Regions from separate parts of the Variovorax sp. J31P207 genome, predicted to be linked through region 1. Evidence: riboswitches for the same ligand, from Rfam matches in the RefSeq annotation. Region 1 holds a riboswitch; the other holds the start of a gene.

Region 1 (4,840 bases):
GAAACCGGCGTGCCGCACGGCGCGCGCACGGCCGGCCTCATGAACCTGTTCACCGACCCCGAGGCCTTTCGGGCCCGGATGGCGAACGCCACCCACTGGTCGGGGCTGGGCTGCGAGGAGCGGCTGTTGTCGGTCGACGAGGCCATTGGCCTGGAACCGGCGCTGGCGGCCATGCGCAGCAAGCTGGTCGGGGCCACCTACGCGCAAGAGGATCCGGCGCGCGACCCGGCCCAGTTCGCCGCCGGCCTGGTCTTCCTGTGCCGCGCCGCCGGGGTGCGCTTCATGACCCGCCACACGGTGGTCGCGCTCAAGGAGCAGGACGGTCGCATCGACCATGTCGAGTTGCTCGATGGCGCCGGCCGGACCACCACCTTGCGCGGCCAGGCCTATGTGCTGGCGCTGGGTGCCGCGAGCGTGCCGCACGCGGAAGACCTCGGCATCGACATGCCGCTGCGTTTCGTGCGCGAATACATCGTCACGATGCCGATCCTGGATCCCGCCATGGCGCCGCGCATCGCGTTGCGCGACCGCCAGGGCAAGCTGCGCATCGTGCGGATCGAAACCCCGGCCGGCGACCAGCTGCGGGTCCATGCGATCGTGATGGCCGGACTCGACGAGGAGGCCGAACCCGACTCCGACCGCTTCCAGGCGATCGTGCGCCGCACCGAGATGCTGCTGCCCGGCGTGGCCGACGCGAGCCGGGCCAGCTTCGACACGGCGATGCACGCGGTCAGCATCAACCGGCTGCCGATGATCGGCAAGACCCGGCTGCCCAACCTGTTCCTGAACACCGCGCCCGGCACCCGCACCTGGGTCCACGCCTGCGGCGCCGGCAAGTCGATCGCGCGCATCGTCAGCGGCCTGCGGCCCGAACTCGACTTCGCGTTCCGGCGCCCTTAGAATCCGCCCACTGCAGGAGAGCGGGCCCACGGGCCCCACCGAAGGCGCAAACTCCCATAAACGCTCAGGTCGGCCCACGTGATGGGCCTGTACTGCACCAACTGTCAAAGCCGTCTGGAGAGCCATCACGCCCATCGCGTGATGCACCGAAGGAGCAAACCCGCTGCGGGCGCAGCGGGTGAATCTCTCAGGTACCGAGGACAGGGGGAGCGGCAACTCGGACTTCCGGTCCGGTTGCCTTCGTTCCCGTCGGCAATCCGAACCGTCGCGTCCGAGCGCTGCAACCTTCAAGGGTTCTCGATATGCGCGTGATCGTTCTTGGCGCCGGCCTGCTCGGCGTGACCTCGGCCTACTACCTCCAGCAACTCGGCCACGAAGTGACCGTCATCGACCGCCAGGCCACGCCGGCGGCGGAAACCAGCTTCGCCAACGGCGGCCAGATCTCGGTCAGCCATGCCGAGCCCTGGGCCAATCCGGGGGCGCCGCTCAAGGTGCTGCAATGGCTCGGCAAGGAAGACGCCCCCCTGATGTTCCGCATCCGCGCCGACATGCGGCAGTGGCTCTGGGGCCTGCAGTTCCTGCGCGAATGCACGCCGGCACGCACCCGCCACAACATCGAGCAGATCGTGCGCCTGGGCACCTACAGCCGCGACACGCTGCAGCAGCTGCGGCGCGACACCGGCCTGGCCTACGACCAGCGGACCCAGGGCATCCTGCACTTCTACACGACGCAAAAGGAGTTCGACGCCGCGCTGGCGCCAGCCGAGCAGATGCGCGCGCTCGGCTGCGACCGGCGCGTGATTTCGGCCGACGAGGCGGTGAAGCTCGAGCCCGCGCTCGCCCACATCCGCCCGCAGCTGGCCGGTGCGACCTACACGGCGGAAGACGAATCGGGCGATGCCAACCGCTTCGCGCGCGAGCTGGTCAAGCTGGCCGAGACGGCCGGCGTGCGCTTTCTCATGAGCCACACGGTGACCGCGCTGCGCGAGGCCGGCGGCAGCATCGACCATGTCGAGGCGACCGACAGCGAAGGCCGCTTCCAGCGCATCCGCGGCGATGCCTTCGTGCTGGCGATGGGCTCGCTGAGCCCGCTCTATGCAGCGCCGCTGGGCATCCGGCTGCCGATCTATCCGGCCAAGGGCTATTCGGTCACGATGCCGGTCAAGGATGCGTCCAGGGCGCACCAGGTCTCGCTGACCGACGACGAGTTCAAGCTGGTGTTCTCGCGCTACACCTCGGCCGGTGGCGACCGGCTGCGGATCGCCGGCACCGCCGAGCTCAACGGCTACGACCGCGACCTGAACCGGGTGCGCTGCGAGGCTATCGTGCGGCGCGTCGAGGAACTGTTCCCCGGCGCCGGCGAGGCATCCGAAGCCCAGTTCTGGACCGGACTGCGCCCGGCGACGCCGAGCAACGTGCCGCTGATCGGCGGCACCCGGCTGCCGAACCTGTTCCTGAACACCGGCCACGGCACGCTGGGCTGGACCCACGCCTGCGGCTCGGGCAAGTCGATCGCGCGGATCGTGAGCGGGCTGAAGCCGGAAGTCGACTTCGCGTTCACCGGGCTGCGCGCAGCGGCTCAGTCCCCGGCGGTGAAGACGGTCAGCACGCCGGTGTAGCCGTAGAGGTGATTGCGGGCGATCTCGCCGGCGGCGAAGAAGCCGACCAGCGGGACATCGCCGAGGGCATGGCGCACGATCTGCAGCTCGGCACCGGGGGCGCCGAAATGCGGCCCGCCGCGGCCCGAACAGCTGACGTAGATGGCGCCCGCGATGCGGCGCGCCGGATGCGGCGCGGCCTCGGCCTCGCCGGCCGCGACTTCGCGCGCGGTGGCGAGCGTCTGCTCCTGCGGCTCCAGCTCCTCGCGGATCTCCGCGCAGACGCGCATCAGGTCGGCCCGCGCGGCCTGCGCGTTGCGGCGGCAGAAGCTCAGACGCATCCCGGTCTCGGCGTTGTCGGCGATCGCCACGCCGCGACGCGTCGGGTCGAGGCCGATGATGTGGCGTACCCGGACGTCGGCGCCGAGATCGCCGGTGCGCCGGACGCCGTCGCTTCCGGCCTCGACCAGTCCGACCAGGGTGGCGCGGACCGCGTCGATCGCCTGCTCGGGGGCATCGAGCGAGACCCGCAGGTCGGCCAGCAGGACGTCGAGCGCGGGCTCGCCATCGAGCGCCAGCAGCAGGTTGCCGTCGGCCTCGGTGATCTCGCGTTCGCGCGAGACCGGCTGGCAGCCCTGGGTCACGCGCGAGACCAGCCGCACGCCCTCGCCGAACACCACGCCCGACAGGCCGCCCGAGAACACGCCGCCGACCGCACCATGTCCGCGGATGTTGCCATTGCCGCCGATCGCGAATTGCAGCGAGCCGACCCGCCCGGAGGACAGGCCTCCGAACAAATAACCGGTGTCGGTGCGGTCCGCCATCTCGGCGATCAGTTCGCCGAGTTCGGGCGTCCGCGGGTCGGCATGGACCAGCGCCGTGTGGGCCGCGAAACCGCTCATTTCGGAGCTGGCCAGCGGCGCCACGCCGGAAAACACCCGGTACTGGTCGCTCGGCAGCTCGCACAGCATCACGCTGAGCGCCGGCTCGTCGAAGTACTCGGCGTTGTTGGCGGCCACGCCGACACCCACGGTGCCGGTCCAGTCGGTGATCTCGGGCAGTTCGGCCCCCAGGTGGTCGAGGATCTCCTGGGCATCTTCCCCGTAGTGGTCGGTGATGTAGAGCAGGCCCAGCGACGGCGCGCGGGCGTAGTCCGGCAGCGCCATCTGCGCCCGCAGCTGCGCCAGCACCAGGCCGGCCGCCATGCGCCATTGCGGATGGGTGGCGTGCCCGCTCGGAAACAGCTTCATGTCTGGCCTTTCAGCCCGCGCGCTTGCGCGCCGGCGCAGGCCGCTTGGCGGACGCGCTGGCGCCGCGGCGCGTGGCCGGTGCCTTCTTGGCGGCGGCGGCCGGCCTCTCGGCGGCCCGGGCCGGTGCGGACGCTGCGCCCGGGCCCGCGTGATCGCCCAGCGGCTGCGGCATCACCGGCATCTTCAGCTGGGAGGCCTCTTGCAATGCCGAACTGGCGATCTGCTGGAACTGCTGGGTCAACGCACCCCACCACTGGACCGGATCGACGACGCCAGCCGAGTCCTGGGCGGCGGCGGCCTTGGCGCGCTTCGGCGCCGGTGGCTCTTCGACCTCCGGCTGCGCTTCGGGTTCGGGTTCGGGCGCGGCGGACGGGGCCGGCGCGGCCGGCCGGGTGAAGGCGTTGGCGAGGTCTTCCATGCGGACGTTCATGCCGCGCAAGGTCGAGAGCGTCATCTTCTGCACCTCGAGCGCCTGGATGGTCGCCTTCAGCGCGTGGCCGTTCTGCTCGAGCCAGTACTGCACCGTCTTGAGCTCCTGGATGCGCTTGTCGACCTCTTCGATGCTCAGCGTCGGCGCCACCCAGCTCGACAGGCTCGGCAGGCCGGGCACGGCGCCGGGCGAGGCGCTGGCGCCGCCCGTCAGATTCTTGAGGAAGTCGAAGCCCGGAACGAACTGACTGAAGGCGAAGGGCTTGCTGGCGTCGCTCATGGCGTGCTCCGGGTCTGTGTTTCTTGTCTTGGCAGCTTACTCCAAGCGTCAGGGCTTTTGGGCGCCCGACGGCATCCGGCACTCGCCATGAGGGCCCGGCTTGTGGACAATGCCCAAACAGACACAGAAAGACACATGTCCATCTTCCATCTCGCCTTCCATGTCCGCGATCTCGACCAGGCGCGCCGCTTCTACGGCGGCGTGCTGGGCTGCGCAGAAGGCCGCAGCACCGACACCTGGGTCGACTTCGATTTCTTCGGCCACCAGATCTCGCTGCATCTTGGCGAGCCCTTCGCCACCGCGCGCACCGGCCGCGTGGGCGAGGTGATGGTGCCGATGCCGCATTTCGGCATCGTGCTCGAGCTGCCGGCCTGGCAGGAACT
Region 2 (12,627 bases), on a different contig from region 1:
GACGCAGATCCCCTTTGCCTACATCTACAGCGCGATGTTCTTCGGTGGCCTGCTGCTGATCGTCCACTGGCTGCTGATCGTGCGCGGCTACGTGCTGCGCCGTGAATTCGCCTCCGATGCGCATTTCGATGCGGCCGCGAGCGCCTCGCTATGAACGCCAGCCTGGTCCTGATCCTCTCGGTCTGCGTCTTCCTCGCGATCGGCGTGCCGGTCGCCTTTGCGCTCGGCCTGGCCACCGCCGCCACGCTGATCCTGGCCGAATCCTTTCCGCTGATGGTGCTGCTGAAGGAGACCTTCACCGGCATCGACAGCTTTCCGCTGATGGCGGTGCCGTTCTTCATCCTGGCCGCCGAACTCATGAGCGGCGGCTCGCTGACCGAGGTGCTGCTGCGCTTCGCGGGCCAGTTCGTCGGCCATCGGCGCGGCGGCCTGGGCTACACCAACGTGGTGTCGCTGACCTTCTTCTCGGGCATCTCGGGCTCGGCACTGGCCGATGCCGCGGGGCCGGGCTCGATGCTGATCAAGATGATGGACAAGGCCGGCTACGACCGCTCGTATGCCGCGGCGCTGACCGCGTCGACGGCGATCGTCGGCCCGATCATCCCGCCCTCGATCATCATGATCATCTACGCGCTGCAGGACGACAACGTCTCGGTCGGCAGCCTGTTCGTGGCAGGACTGATCCCGGGCATCCTGATCGCGGTGGCGATGTGCGTGGTGAACTTCCACGTCTCGAAGAAGCGCAACTACAAGGGCGACGGCGGCATGCCGCCCTGGCGCGAGGTGCTGCTGACGACCTGGAAGGCGATCCCCGCAATCTTGCTGCCGGTGGTGATCCTCGGCGGCATGCGCGCCGGCTGGTTCACGCCCACCGAGGCCTCGGTGGTGGCGGTCTTCTATGCGCTGGTGTGCGGCAAGTTCGTCTATCGCACGCTCGAATGGAAGGCCCTGCCCGACATCCTCTCGCGTTCCGCGCTGCTCTCGGCGTCGGTGCTGATCATCATCGGCCTGTCGGCTTCCTTCGCCTGGATCCTGACGATCGAGAACGTGCCGCAACAGCTCGCCGAATGGCTGGCCGCGATGAACCTGTCGCCCTGGATGTTCCTGATCATCGTGAACATCTTCCTGCTCCTGTTCGGCATCTTCATCGAGCCGCTGCCGGGCGTGATGGTGCTGGCGCCGATCCTGGCACCGGTGGCGGTCAAGCTCGGCATCGATCCGATCCACTTCGCGATGATCGTGATCTACAACCTGACGCTCGGCATGATCACGCCGCCGGTGGGCGGGCTGCTGTTCGTCACCTGCAACGTCTCGCGGGTGCCGATGTCGCAGCTGGTGCGCGAGCTGGTGCCCTTTCTCTGGGCGCACGGCGCGGTGCTGCTGGTGCTGACCTTCGTGCCCGCGCTCAGCACCTGGCTGCCGCATCTGTGGGGCTTCAAGTAGCCGGGGAAGATTTCACGAAGATGTCACGCTGATACCCGATGCTGCAGCGCTCGCCTCAAGACGCTGCAGCATCCCATGTTCCTCACCAAGACCGACAAGGCGCGCCACGAACTCCAGCCCGGCCGCCGCACGCTGGGCCAGCGCGAGCGCGCCCTGCTGCTGATGGCCGACGGCCAGCGCTCGCTGACTGATTTCGGCACCCTGTTCGGCGGCCGCGAGGAAGCCGGCCGGGTGGCACACCACCTGGTGCAGGAGGGCTACCTGCAGGGCCGCCCGGCCGAAACGGTCCAAGTGATCGAAGCGGCACCGGTCGCGGCCGACATCTTCGACGGCAAGCCCTCGCTGGCCACCACCCGCATGTTCCTGTTCGACCTCTGCGAGCGCATGTTCGTGCGCCGCGACCCGGTGCTGGCCGAGCGCTTCCGCGAAGCGCTGCGCGAGGCGCGCGACCGCGATTCGATGCTGGTCACCGCCCGCGCGATGCTCGGCGAGATCGAGCAGGCGGCGGGCGCCGCGCGCGCCGAGGCGATCCGCGAGCGCATCGAGAAATTGCTTCCGGCATCGCCGGTGCACTGAAGTCGCCGGCCGGCTCCCGATTCCCTTACACTTCTGCGGTCAGGAGAGCGTCCCGCCGCGGTGGGGCCGCCGAAGGCGCAGGTCCCCCGAAACAAGGGCCCGAACGCTCAGGCAAAAGGACTGACAAGACGCCCGGTTACGGGCGTTTCCTTGCTGGAGAGAGGTGGTTCGGCGCGCCAGGCGTGCCGTGCCGCCCACCGAAGGAGCAAACCCCGATCGTGGGGCGAATCTCTCAGGTAAAGCGGACAGCAGGGGTGGCCCATGGCTTCTCGTCATGGAACAAGCACTGCCCCTTTGGAGAACCGCCCTTGGCCGCCGCATCCGACGTACTGCTGAAGACTCCGCTCCACGCCCTGCACCTGGAGCTCGGCGCCCGCATGGTGCCCTTCGCGGGCTACACCATGCCGGTGCAATACCCCGCCGGCGTGATGGCCGAGCACAAGCACACCCGCGCGGCCGCCGGCCTGTTCGATATTTCCCACATGGGCCAGCTGCGCCTGGTGGGGCCTGATGCGGCGGCCGCCTTCGAGAGCCTGATGCCGGTCGACGTGATCGGCCTGGCGCCAGGCAAGCAGCGCTACGGCCTGCTGCTGAACGACCAGGGCGGCATCCTCGACGACCTGATGTTCTTCAACGAAGGCAACGACTCGCTGTTCGTGATCGTCAACGGCGCCTGCAAGGCGGCCGACATCGCCCATATCCAGGCCCGGATCGGGCAGCGCTGCCAGGTGCAGCCGATGCCCGACCACGCGCTGCTCGCGCTCCAGGGTCCGCAGGCCGCGGCCGTGCTGGCGCGGCTGTCGCCGGGCATCGAGCGCTTCGTCTTCATGACCGGCGGCCCGGTCCGCATCGGCGGCATCGAGGCCTTCGCCACGCGCAGCGGCTACACCGGCGAAGATGGTTTCGAGATTTCGGTCGCGGCCAAGGACGCCGAGGCACTGGCCCGGCTGCTGCTGGCCCAGCCCGAGGTCCAGCCGATCGGCCTGGGGGCCCGCAATTCGCTGCGGCTCGAGGCCGGCCTCTGCCTCTACGGCAACGACATCGACGAAAGCACGACGCCGGTCGAAGCGGCGCTGAGCTGGGCGATCCAGAAGGTCCGGCGCAGCGGCGGCGCACGCGAAGGCGGTTTTCCGGGCGCGGCCAGGGTGCTGGCCCAACTCACGGCCGCGAGCGGCACCGCCGGCCACCTCGACCACGAGACGCTGAAGCGCCAGCGCGTCGGCCTGGTCGCGCTGGAGCGCGTGCCGGTGCGCGAGGGCTGCGTGCTCGAATCCTTCGAGGGCCTGCCCATCGGCCAGGTCACCAGCGGCCTGCTCGGCCCCAGCGTCGACCGGCCGGTCGCCATGGGCTACGTCGCGCTGGCCTATGCCGAACCGGGCACCCGACTGCAGGCCATGGTGCGGGGCAAGCCGGTGCCGATGGAAGTCAGCACGCTGCCCTTCGTGCCGGCCCGGTACTACCGCGGCTGACACCCTCTTCTCCAATTTCTCCAAGCCAGCCTTTTTTCCAAGGAGTTTTCCCCATGACCATCAAGTACACCAAGGACCACGAGTGGGTGCGGCAGGAAGCCGACGCGGCACTGGTCACCGTCGGCATCACGGTGCATGCACAGGACGCGCTCGGCGACGTGGTCTTCGTCGACCTGCCCGAAGTCGGCAAGAAATTTGCCCAGGGCGAGGTCGCGGGTGTCGTCGAATCGGTCAAGGCCGCGGCCGATGTCTTCATGCCGGTCTCCGGCGAAATCATCGAAGTCAACGAAGACCTGCGCGCCGATCCCTCGCTGGCCAACAGTGCGCCGATGGACGGAGGCTGGTTCTTCAAGGTGCGGGTGAGCGAACCGGCCCAACTCGAGCCCCTGCTCGACGAAACCGCCTACGAGAAGTTCTCCGCCGACAACTGATTCACACGCCCCACCACCCGAGCCCTCCATGCCGACGCCCGTGCCTTTCCATCCCTCGCTGCGCGAACTGCAGAACGCCGAAGAATTCATCGCCCGCCACATCGGCATCGAGGCCGAAGACGAACCGGCGATGCTCGCGGCCATCGGCTCGACCACGCGCGCCGAACTGATCGACGGCATCGTGCCCCCGGCGATCCGCCGCAGCCGGCCGATGCGGCTGCCGGCGCCGATCACCGAGGCCGACGCGCTGGCCGAACTCAAGGCTATCGCGGCGAAGAACAAGGTGGCGAAGAGCTTCATCGGCCAGGGCTACTACGGCACCCACACGCCGGGCGTGATCCTGCGCAACGTGCTCGAGAACCCGGCCTGGTACACCGCCTACACGCCCTACCAGGCCGAGATCTCCCAGGGCCGCATGGAGGCGCTGGTTAATTTCCAGACCATGGTCTGCGACCTGACGGGCATGGCGATCGCCAACGCCTCGATGCTCGACGAGGCCACCGCCGCGGCCGAGGCGATGACGCTGGCCCGGCGCAGCGTCAAGAGCAAGAGCAACGTGTTCCTGGTCTCGGGCGACTGCCATCCTCAGACCATCGAGGTGCTCCGCACCCGGGCGGCGCCGCTCGGCATCGTGGTCAAGGTCAGCACCGCCACCGAGCCGCTGCCGCTGCTGATGGCCAGCGGCGGCTTCTTCGGCGCCCTGGCGCAATACCCCTCCACCACCGGCCACGTGCACGACCTGCGTCCGCTGGCCGGCCACGCCCACCAGTGCCAGGCGGCCTTCTGCGTTGCCGCCGACCTGCTGGCCCTGACCCTGCTGGCGCCGCCCGGCGATTGGGACGCCGACATCGTCTGCGGCACCACCCAGCGCTTCGGCATGCCGATGTGCAACGGCGGCCCGCATGCGGCCTACCTGGCCTGCCGCGACGAGTTCAAGCGCTCGCTGCCCGGCCGGCTGGTCGGCGTCAGCGTCGACGCCCACGGCCAGCCGGCCTATCGGCTCGCGCTGCAGACGCGCGAGCAGCACATCCGGCGCGAGAAGGCGACCTCGAACATCTGCACCGCGCAGGTGCTGCCGGCGGTGGTCGCCAGCATGTACGCGGTCTACCATGGGCCCGAAGGCCTGCGCCGCATCGCGCAGCGCGTGGGCCTGCTGACGGCGGTGCTGGCGCAGGGCCTGGAGCAGATGGGCCGCGAACTGGTCAACGACACCGCCTTCGATTCGCTCACCATCCACACCGGCGAGGACACCCAGGCCATCCACGAACGCGCCGAGGCGGCGGGCGTCAACCTGCGCCATCGCCTGCAGCAGCATCTGGGCCTGTCACTCGACGAGACCACCACGCGCGCCGACGTCGAGATGCTGTGGGGTCTGTTCGCGACCGAAGGCACGCGCGGACCCGACTTCGACGCCATCGCCGCCACGGTGCGCATCCGCATCCCCGAGGACCTGCGCCGCACCAGCGACTTCCTGGCGCATCCGGTGTTCAACACCCACAAGAGCGAGACCGCGATGCTGCGCTACATCCGCAGCCTGAGCGACAAGGACCTGGCGCTCGACCGCAGCATGATCCCGCTCGGCAGCTGCACCATGAAGCTCAACGCGACCAGCGAGATGATCCCGATCACCTGGCGCGAGTTCGCGAACATCCATCCGTTCGCGCCGGCCGACCAGTTGCTGGGCTATGCCCAGCTCGATGCCCAGCTGCGCGCCTGGCTCTGCGAGGCGACCGGCTATGCGGGCATCAGCCTGCAGCCCAACGCCGGATCGCAGGGCGAGTACGCGGGCCTGCTCGCGATCAAGGCCTTCCACGAGGCCCGGGGCGAAGCGCACCGCAATGTCTGCCTGATCCCGTCTTCCGCCCACGGCACCAATCCGGCCAGCGCCCACATGGTGGGCATGAAGGTGGTGGTGACCGGCTGCGACGCCGAAGGCAATGTCGACATCGACGACCTGGCGCGCGCCTGCGAGCAGCATCGCGACACGCTGGCCGCCGTGATGATCACCTACCCCAGCACCCACGGCGTCTTCGAGACCCGCGTCAAGGAGCTCTGCGAGATCGTGCACGCGCACGGCGGCCGGGTCTATGTCGACGGCGCCAACATGAATGCGCTGGTCGGCGTGGCGGCGCCGGGCGAGTTCGGCGGCGACGTGAGCCACCTGAACCTGCACAAGACCTTCTGCATCCCGCACGGCGGCGGCGGGCCGGGTGTCGGCCCGGTCTGCGTGGTCGAGGACCTGGTGCCCTACCTGCCGGGCCATGCGACCGGCGGACTGGCGTCCAACGGCGCGGTCGGCGCGGTGTCGGCGGCGCCGCTGGGCAATGCCGCGGTGCTGCCGATCAGCTGGATGTATTGCCGCATGATGGGCGCCAAGGGCCTGCAGGCCGCGACCGAGACCGCGATCCTTAGCGCCAACTACATCAGCGCCCGGCTCAAGGACCACTTCCCGACCCTCTACGCGAGCCCCAATGGCCACGTGGCGCACGAGTGCATCCTCGACCTGCGTCCGCTCAAGGACGCCAGCGGCGTCAGCGCCGAGGATGTCGCCAAGCGGCTGATCGACTACGGCTTCCATGCGCCGACCTTGAGCTTCCCTGTGCCCGGCACGCTGATGGTCGAGCCGACCGAAAGCGAACCGCTGGCCGAGCTCGACCGCTTCATCGACGCCATGATCGCGATCCGGGGCGAGATCCGCCGCATCGAGGAAGGCATCTGGCCGAAGGAGGACAACCCGCTGCGCAACGCCCCGCACACCGCGGCCAGCCTGCTCGGCAGCGAATGGACGCGTCCCTACTCACGGGAGCTCGGCGCCTTCCCGCTGGCCAGCCTCCGGCAGACCAAGTACTGGCCGCCGATCGGGCGGGTCGACAACGTCTACGGCGATCGCAACCTGTTCTGCAGCTGCGTGCCGGTGGACGCCTACGCCAACGGCTGAGGCGAGATACATATTTTTTCAATCGACGGCCCGCGGGGCTGTCGATTTCGCCTCCGCTGCTTCGACGTCCTGGAGAGCCCGGCAGCGCGCGGTCGATTCCCGACCGCCGCCGGCCTCGCAACCGAAGGAGCAAGGACATGCGATTCATGGTGATCGTCAAGGCCAGCAAGGAATCCGAAGCCGGCGTGATGCCGAGCCAGCAGTTGCTGACCGACATGGGCAACTACAACGAGGCGCTGGTCAAGGCCGGCGTGCTGCTCGCCGGCGAAGGCCTGCACCCGAGCTCGAAGGGGGCGCGCATGCGCTTCTCCGGCAAGGAGCGCACCGTCATCGACGGCCCCTTCAGCGAGACCAAGGAGCTGATCGCCGGCTTCTGGCTCTGGCAGGTGCGCTCGAAAGAGGAAGCGCTCGAATGGCTGCGCCGAGCCCCCTTCGACGACGGCGCCGAACTCGAGCTGCGCCAGGTGTTCGAGATGGACGATTTCGGCGCCGAGTTGACGCCCGAGCTGCGCGAGCAGGAAAAGCGGGTGTTCGACGCGGCCCGCTCGAAGCGGCCTTGAACGGACCGAAGGAGGCACGACCATGAAGTTCATGATCATCCGCAAGGCCGACGCCGAGACCGAGGCCGGCGCCATGCCCACCGCACAGCTGGTCAGCGACATGATGGCCTACAACAAGGCGATGATCGATGCCGGCGTGATGCTCGACGGCATGGGCCTCAAGCCCAGTGCCAGCGGCGGCGCCCGCATCCAGTTCGCAGGCGGCAAGCCGACAGTGGTCGACGGGCCTTTCGCGGAGACCAAGGAACTGGTCGCGGGCTTCACCCTGATCCAGGTCGGATCGCGCGAGGAAGCGCTCGAATGGGTCAAGCGCTGGCCGCCGATCGACGGCCACGGCAAGGTCGCGCTGGAGCTGCGCCAGGTCTACGAGGCGGAAGACTTCGGTGCCGAGTTCGCGCCCGAGATCCGCGAGCAGGAAGCGCATCTGCGCGAACGCGCCGCGGCCCGCGATTGAGACGACGACGCATGGATGCGACCGAGACGCACCGAACGATCAACGCCGTCTGGCGCATCGAGTCGGCCCGCATCATCGGCGCGCTGGCGCGCCGGGTGCGCGACCTCGGCCTGGCCGAGGAACTGGCGCAGGACGCGCTGCTCGCGGCCCTCGAGCAATGGCCGCGCGAAGGCATCCCCGAGAATCCCGCCGCCTGGCTGACGGCGGCCGCCAAGCACCGCGCGATCGACCTCCTGCGCAAGCGCACGCTGCACGCCCACAAGGAAGGCGAGATCGCCCGCGAGATCGATGCCCGGCACGCCATCGCCGCCTCTGACTTCGCCGACGCGGTCGACGCCGCCCTCGACGACCAGGTCGGCGACGACCTGCTGCGGCTGGTCTTCACGGCCTGCCATCCGGTGCTGTCGCCGGAAGCCCGGGTCGCCCTGACCCTGCGGCTGCTGGGCGGGCTCACCACCGACGAGATCGCGCGCTCCTTCCTGGTGCCCGAGGCCACGATCGCACAGCGCATCGTGCGCGCCAAGCGGACGCTGGCCGCCGCGCGCGTGCCCTTCGAGGCGCCGCGCGGGCACGAGCTCGGCGCCCGCCTGTCCTCGGTGCTCGAAGTCATCTACCTGGTGTTCAACGAAGGCTACGCCGCCACCGCCGGCGAGGACTGGATGCGGCCCGCGCTGTGCGACGAAGCCTTGCGCCTGGGGCGCATCCTGGCCGAACTGATGCCCGACGCGCCGGAGGTGCATGGCCTGGTCGCGCTGATGGAGATCCAGGCCTCGCGGGCCGCCGCGCGGGTCGATGCCGATGGCGAACCGGTGCTGCTGCTGGCGCAGAACCGCGCCCGCTGGGATCGGCTGCTGATCGGTCGTGGCCTGGCGGCGCTGGCACGGGCGGAGCAGCTCGGCGGCGCGCTCGGCCCCTACGCCCTGCAGGCCGCCATCGCCGCCTGCCACGCCCGTGCGCAGGAGGCAGCGCAGACCGACTGGCCCCGCATCGCGGCGCTCTACGAGGCATTGGCGCAGCTCGCGCCGTCGCCGATCGTCGAACTGAACCGGGCGGTCGCGCTGTCGATGGCCTTCGGTCCGGCGGTCGGGCTCGAGCACGTCGACGCGCTGCGATCGGCGCCGCAGCTGCAGGGCTACCACCTGCTGCCGAGCGTGCGCGGCGACCTGCTGGCCAGGCTGGGCCGGCATGCCGAGGCCTGCGAGGAGTTCAAGCGGGCCGCCGAACTCACGCGCAACGCGCGCGAGCGCAAGCTGCTGCTGGCGCGCGCGCAGAGCGCCGCAGGCGGCTGAAGCGCTACTTCTTCGCCACCGCCCCGGTCGCGACCTGGGCCCGCAGTTCCTTCAGCTTGGCCTTCATGCGGCGCTCGTTGACCGGACCCATGCGCACCAGCATCTTCTGGCCGGCCGAGAGCGACTCGAGCTTCGGATCGACGAATTCGTAGCTGACCCAGGGCTGCCCGCCCGCCATCTCGCCCTTCACTTCGGTCAGCTTCACCTGCACCGGGCCCTGGGGTTCCGGGGCCTGCAGCAGGTGGTCGATCACGGCGACGAGGCGGTCGTTGAAGTAGCGGTTCGGGTAACCCAGCTCTTCGTAGGCCTGCTGGAACAGCGGATAGAGCCGGGCATAGAGCGCCGCCGCCCGGGCGCTGTCGACCGATTCGGCGAACAGCACGAACGGCGTGTAGCGGCTGGCGTTGTCGATCCCGATGGTCTTGACCTCGCCGTTGCCCTGGACCTCGAAGGCCTTGGGCGCGCGCTGGGTCGGCCACATGCGCGACGAGGCCTGTGCGCGCGGCAGGTTGTCGACGGTGGCGACGAAGTGGCGCACAAAGCCGCTGGTGTCGAGGAAGGAGGCCACCGCCTTCTTGCCCAGCAGCTCGTTGAGCGCCGCAGCGACGCGGCCGTCGGCGTCGTTCAGGGCCGGCAGTGCCGCATCGGGCTGGGCCAGGGCATCGACCAGGTTCTGCGGGCCGGTCGCGACCGGGGCCGGGGCCGGCGCATCGGCGGGCCGGTCGGGCGGGGGCGGCGCGCTGGCGGCAGGCGGTGCCGGCGGCGGCTCCTTCTGCAGGGACCATCGCCACCAACCGAAGGCAGCGGCGAGAATCACCACCACGACGACGACCAAGGTCCAGACCGAGGACTCGCGCGCTGGCCTGAAATCTGCTGGGTCCCTTTCGGGCATGTTCGAATCCTCCTTTGAATCACGGGCGTTGCATGCGGTCCATTGGAAACCACGCCGGCGCCTCGTGCCGTAACGCCCTGTGACCGTCAAGGAATCCGAATGGACATCGACTTTTCCGCTCTCACCGAATACCAGCGCTACAAGCTCATGGCGAGCCTGATCGTGCCACGCCCGATCGCCCTGGTCACCACCCTCGGCCCCGACGGCGTCGTCAACGCCGCGCCCTTCAGCATGTTCAACATGCTCGGCGAGGAGCCGCCGATCGTGATGATCAGCGTCAACCGGCTGCAGGACAACGCGCTCAAGGACACGGCCGCCAACATCGTGCGCACCGGCGAGTTCGTGGTCCACCTGGCCGACGAGGACATCGCCGAGCAGATGCACCGCTGCGGCGACCGCCATCCGCCGCACGTGAGCGAGCTCGATGTGGTCGGCTTCACGCCGCTGCCGAGCCGGGCCGTGAAGCCACCGCGCATCGCCGAGGCGCCGGTCGCGTTCGAGTGCACGCTCTGGGAGACGCTGGAGACCGAGAGCCGGCAGATCTTCATCGGCCAGGTGCGCTGGATGCACGCGCGCGACGAGCTGATCGACACCGACGCCTGGCGCGTGCGGCTGCAGCACTACTTTCCGGTCGGCCGCTTCGGGGCCAGCTTCTACGTGAAGACGCGCGAGCGCTACTCGCTGGCGGCGCAGGAACAGACGCGCAGCACGCAGATCGACGAGATGTAGGCGAGCCGTGCCTCAGCGCAGCCGCACCACGTGCGCAGTGCGCGGGTCGACGCGGCCCCCGTGCAGGTCGGCGATCACCTGCTGCGCGGCCTCGAAGCCCTGGCCCTGGGCCAGCGTCATCCAGCGATTGCCCGGCCGGCTCAGCTCGGCGATGAAGCGGCCCTGCGCCTCGTTGAAGCGCCGGTTCACTTCCTGGGGGCCCCAGTCGGCGTTGCGCTTGCGGATCTGCACCGGCGCGAAGTAGAGCAAGGGTTTCGGGCCCGGCAATGGCGACTCGGCCAGGAAGGCGGTCTTCTGCGCCGAGCCCGCATAGCAGTCGTAGACCAGGGCCGCACCGAAATGGTGGTGGACCGTGGCGCGCAGGTCGTCGTCGCCGGCGAAGTCGACATACAGCGTCGGCACCTCGGCGGGCAGCCGCACCACGCTGTCATAGGACATGACCTGGTCGTAGCAGCCGAGGTTCTCGACGAAGCCGCGGTTGCGCGGCGAGGTCAGCGCGACCAGGCTGCGCCCTTCGCGCCGGGCCAGACAGAAGGCCGTGCCGTAGGCGGTCTTGCTCGAGGCGCTGGACACGACCACCTGCCGGGCGCCGAAGAAGGCGTTGTCCTCGAGAAAATCCGCCAGCATGAACGAGGTGATGAACAGCGGACGCACCAGCATCTGGTAGTCCTCGAGCGCCGGGTCGTAGCCGGCATCGTGGCTGCAGCGCATGTACTGGTTGTAGGCGGAGACCAGGTCGCTGCGGTGCGGCGCGCCGTCGTAGAAACCGCGCTCGGTCACCCGCACCGGCGACATGCGCAGGTGGCTGGCGATCGGGAAGTAGCCGTAGAAGCGTTCGCCGACCGCGACGCCTTCGACCGTCGAGGCCACCACGTCGGCGAAGCCCCAGGCCGGCATGTGGCCCCAGGCCTCGTCGCCGGTCGGAAAGAACGACCAGTACTTCATCATGGCGTCGCCGAAGGCCGCATAGGTGATGTTGTTGGTGGTGAGCGCGAAGCGGTCGATGCGCAGCAGCACCTCGCCGGGCGCCAGCGTGCCGGCGTCCGGCGCGCTGCGCAGGCGGGTGGTGCCGAGCGCGTCCTTGCGGGTTTCGAGACGGGTTAAAGTGAAAGCGTCGTTCATGTGTGGCCTCAGGTGATTCGGGGCCGATCCCCTTGCCGAAAAATGTATCGCCCTCCATCCAGCCGCGGGTTCGGAAAACAGGCGCCGGCCGCCGCACCTCGCTCCAAGCCGCTGAAACGCCCGACCCAGGCCCGCGGCAAGTTCACCGTGCAGGCCATCTACGACGCCTTTGTTCGGATTTGGGAGGCCGAGGGCTGGGATGGCGTGACGACCCGCGCCGTCGCCCTCGAAACCGGCATCGCGGTCGGCACGCTGTACGACTACTTCCCGGACAAGGAGGCGCTGCTGTCGGGCTACGTGCGCCACTGTGTCGAAGCCCTGCTGCGGCGGCTCGACGTCGATGTCGTCGCGCCGCCCGCGGCCGCACTGGCTGCGCGCGAGCGCATCGCGCGGCTGGTGCGCATCACTTGCGACAGCCGGCTCGACGGCCTGCCGGCCTTCGATCACGGCATGCTGCTGCTCGAACACCGCGTGGCCGAGCCCAAGCACCACCGGCGCGTGTACGACGAACTGGCGACCCGCTGGCTGCAGGCCTTCGCCGCCTGCGGGTTGCCCGATCCGCCCACGGACGCGACCGTCCACGCCCTCCTGACCGCCGCCTGGGGCGGGCGGCGCTATCGCCTTCTGCGGGGCTTGGGCAGCGGCACGCCGGACGATGCGGCGTGGGTCGCCGAGATGGATGAGATCGCGTGGCGCAGCGTGGCCGCGCAGCGGGGCTGACGTT

What was found. Region 1 has a riboswitch for glycine ahead of QTI68_RS13230 (D-amino acid dehydrogenase). Riboswitches for the same ligand answer to the same signal wherever they lie in the genome.
Region 2: it holds a riboswitch for glycine, as region 1 does, so the genes downstream of both, gcvT (glycine cleavage system aminomethyltransferase GcvT) here and QTI68_RS13230 (D-amino acid dehydrogenase) in region 1, are expected to answer to the same signal.

The regions. Positions count from the first base shown of each region.
Region 1 is NZ_JASZYN010000003.1:414,478-419,317, reverse strand. Features, by position in the region: gene QTI68_RS13235 (FAD-dependent oxidoreductase) at 1-900, shown strand, start outside; glycine riboswitch at 904-989, shown strand; glycine riboswitch at 1,005-1,114, shown strand; gene QTI68_RS13230 (D-amino acid dehydrogenase) at 1,203-2,519, shown strand; gene QTI68_RS13225 (FIST signal transduction protein) at 2,480-3,748, opposite strand; gene QTI68_RS13220 (PhaM family polyhydroxyalkanoate granule multifunctional regulatory protein) at 3,759-4,457, opposite strand; gene QTI68_RS13215 (VOC family protein) at 4,593-4,840, shown strand, end outside.
Region 2 is NZ_JASZYN010000006.1:364,807-377,433, forward strand. Features, by position in the region: gene QTI68_RS22340 (TRAP transporter small permease) at 1-154, shown strand, start outside; gene QTI68_RS22345 (TRAP transporter large permease) at 151-1,443, shown strand; gene QTI68_RS22350 (hypothetical protein) at 1,519-2,019, shown strand; glycine riboswitch at 2,050-2,152, shown strand; glycine riboswitch at 2,163-2,278, shown strand; gene gcvT (glycine cleavage system aminomethyltransferase GcvT) at 2,328-3,488, shown strand; gene gcvH (glycine cleavage system protein GcvH) at 3,542-3,919, shown strand; gene gcvP (aminomethyl-transferring glycine dehydrogenase) at 3,948-6,857, shown strand; gene QTI68_RS22370 (YciI family protein) at 6,995-7,417, shown strand; gene QTI68_RS22375 (YciI family protein) at 7,440-7,871, shown strand; gene QTI68_RS22380 (RNA polymerase sigma factor) at 7,883-9,160, shown strand; gene QTI68_RS22385 (DUF3014 domain-containing protein) at 9,165-10,052, opposite strand; gene QTI68_RS22390 (flavin reductase family protein) at 10,152-10,781, shown strand; gene QTI68_RS22395 (DUF2855 family protein) at 10,794-11,903, opposite strand; gene QTI68_RS22400 (TetR/AcrR family transcriptional regulator) at 11,946-12,623, shown strand.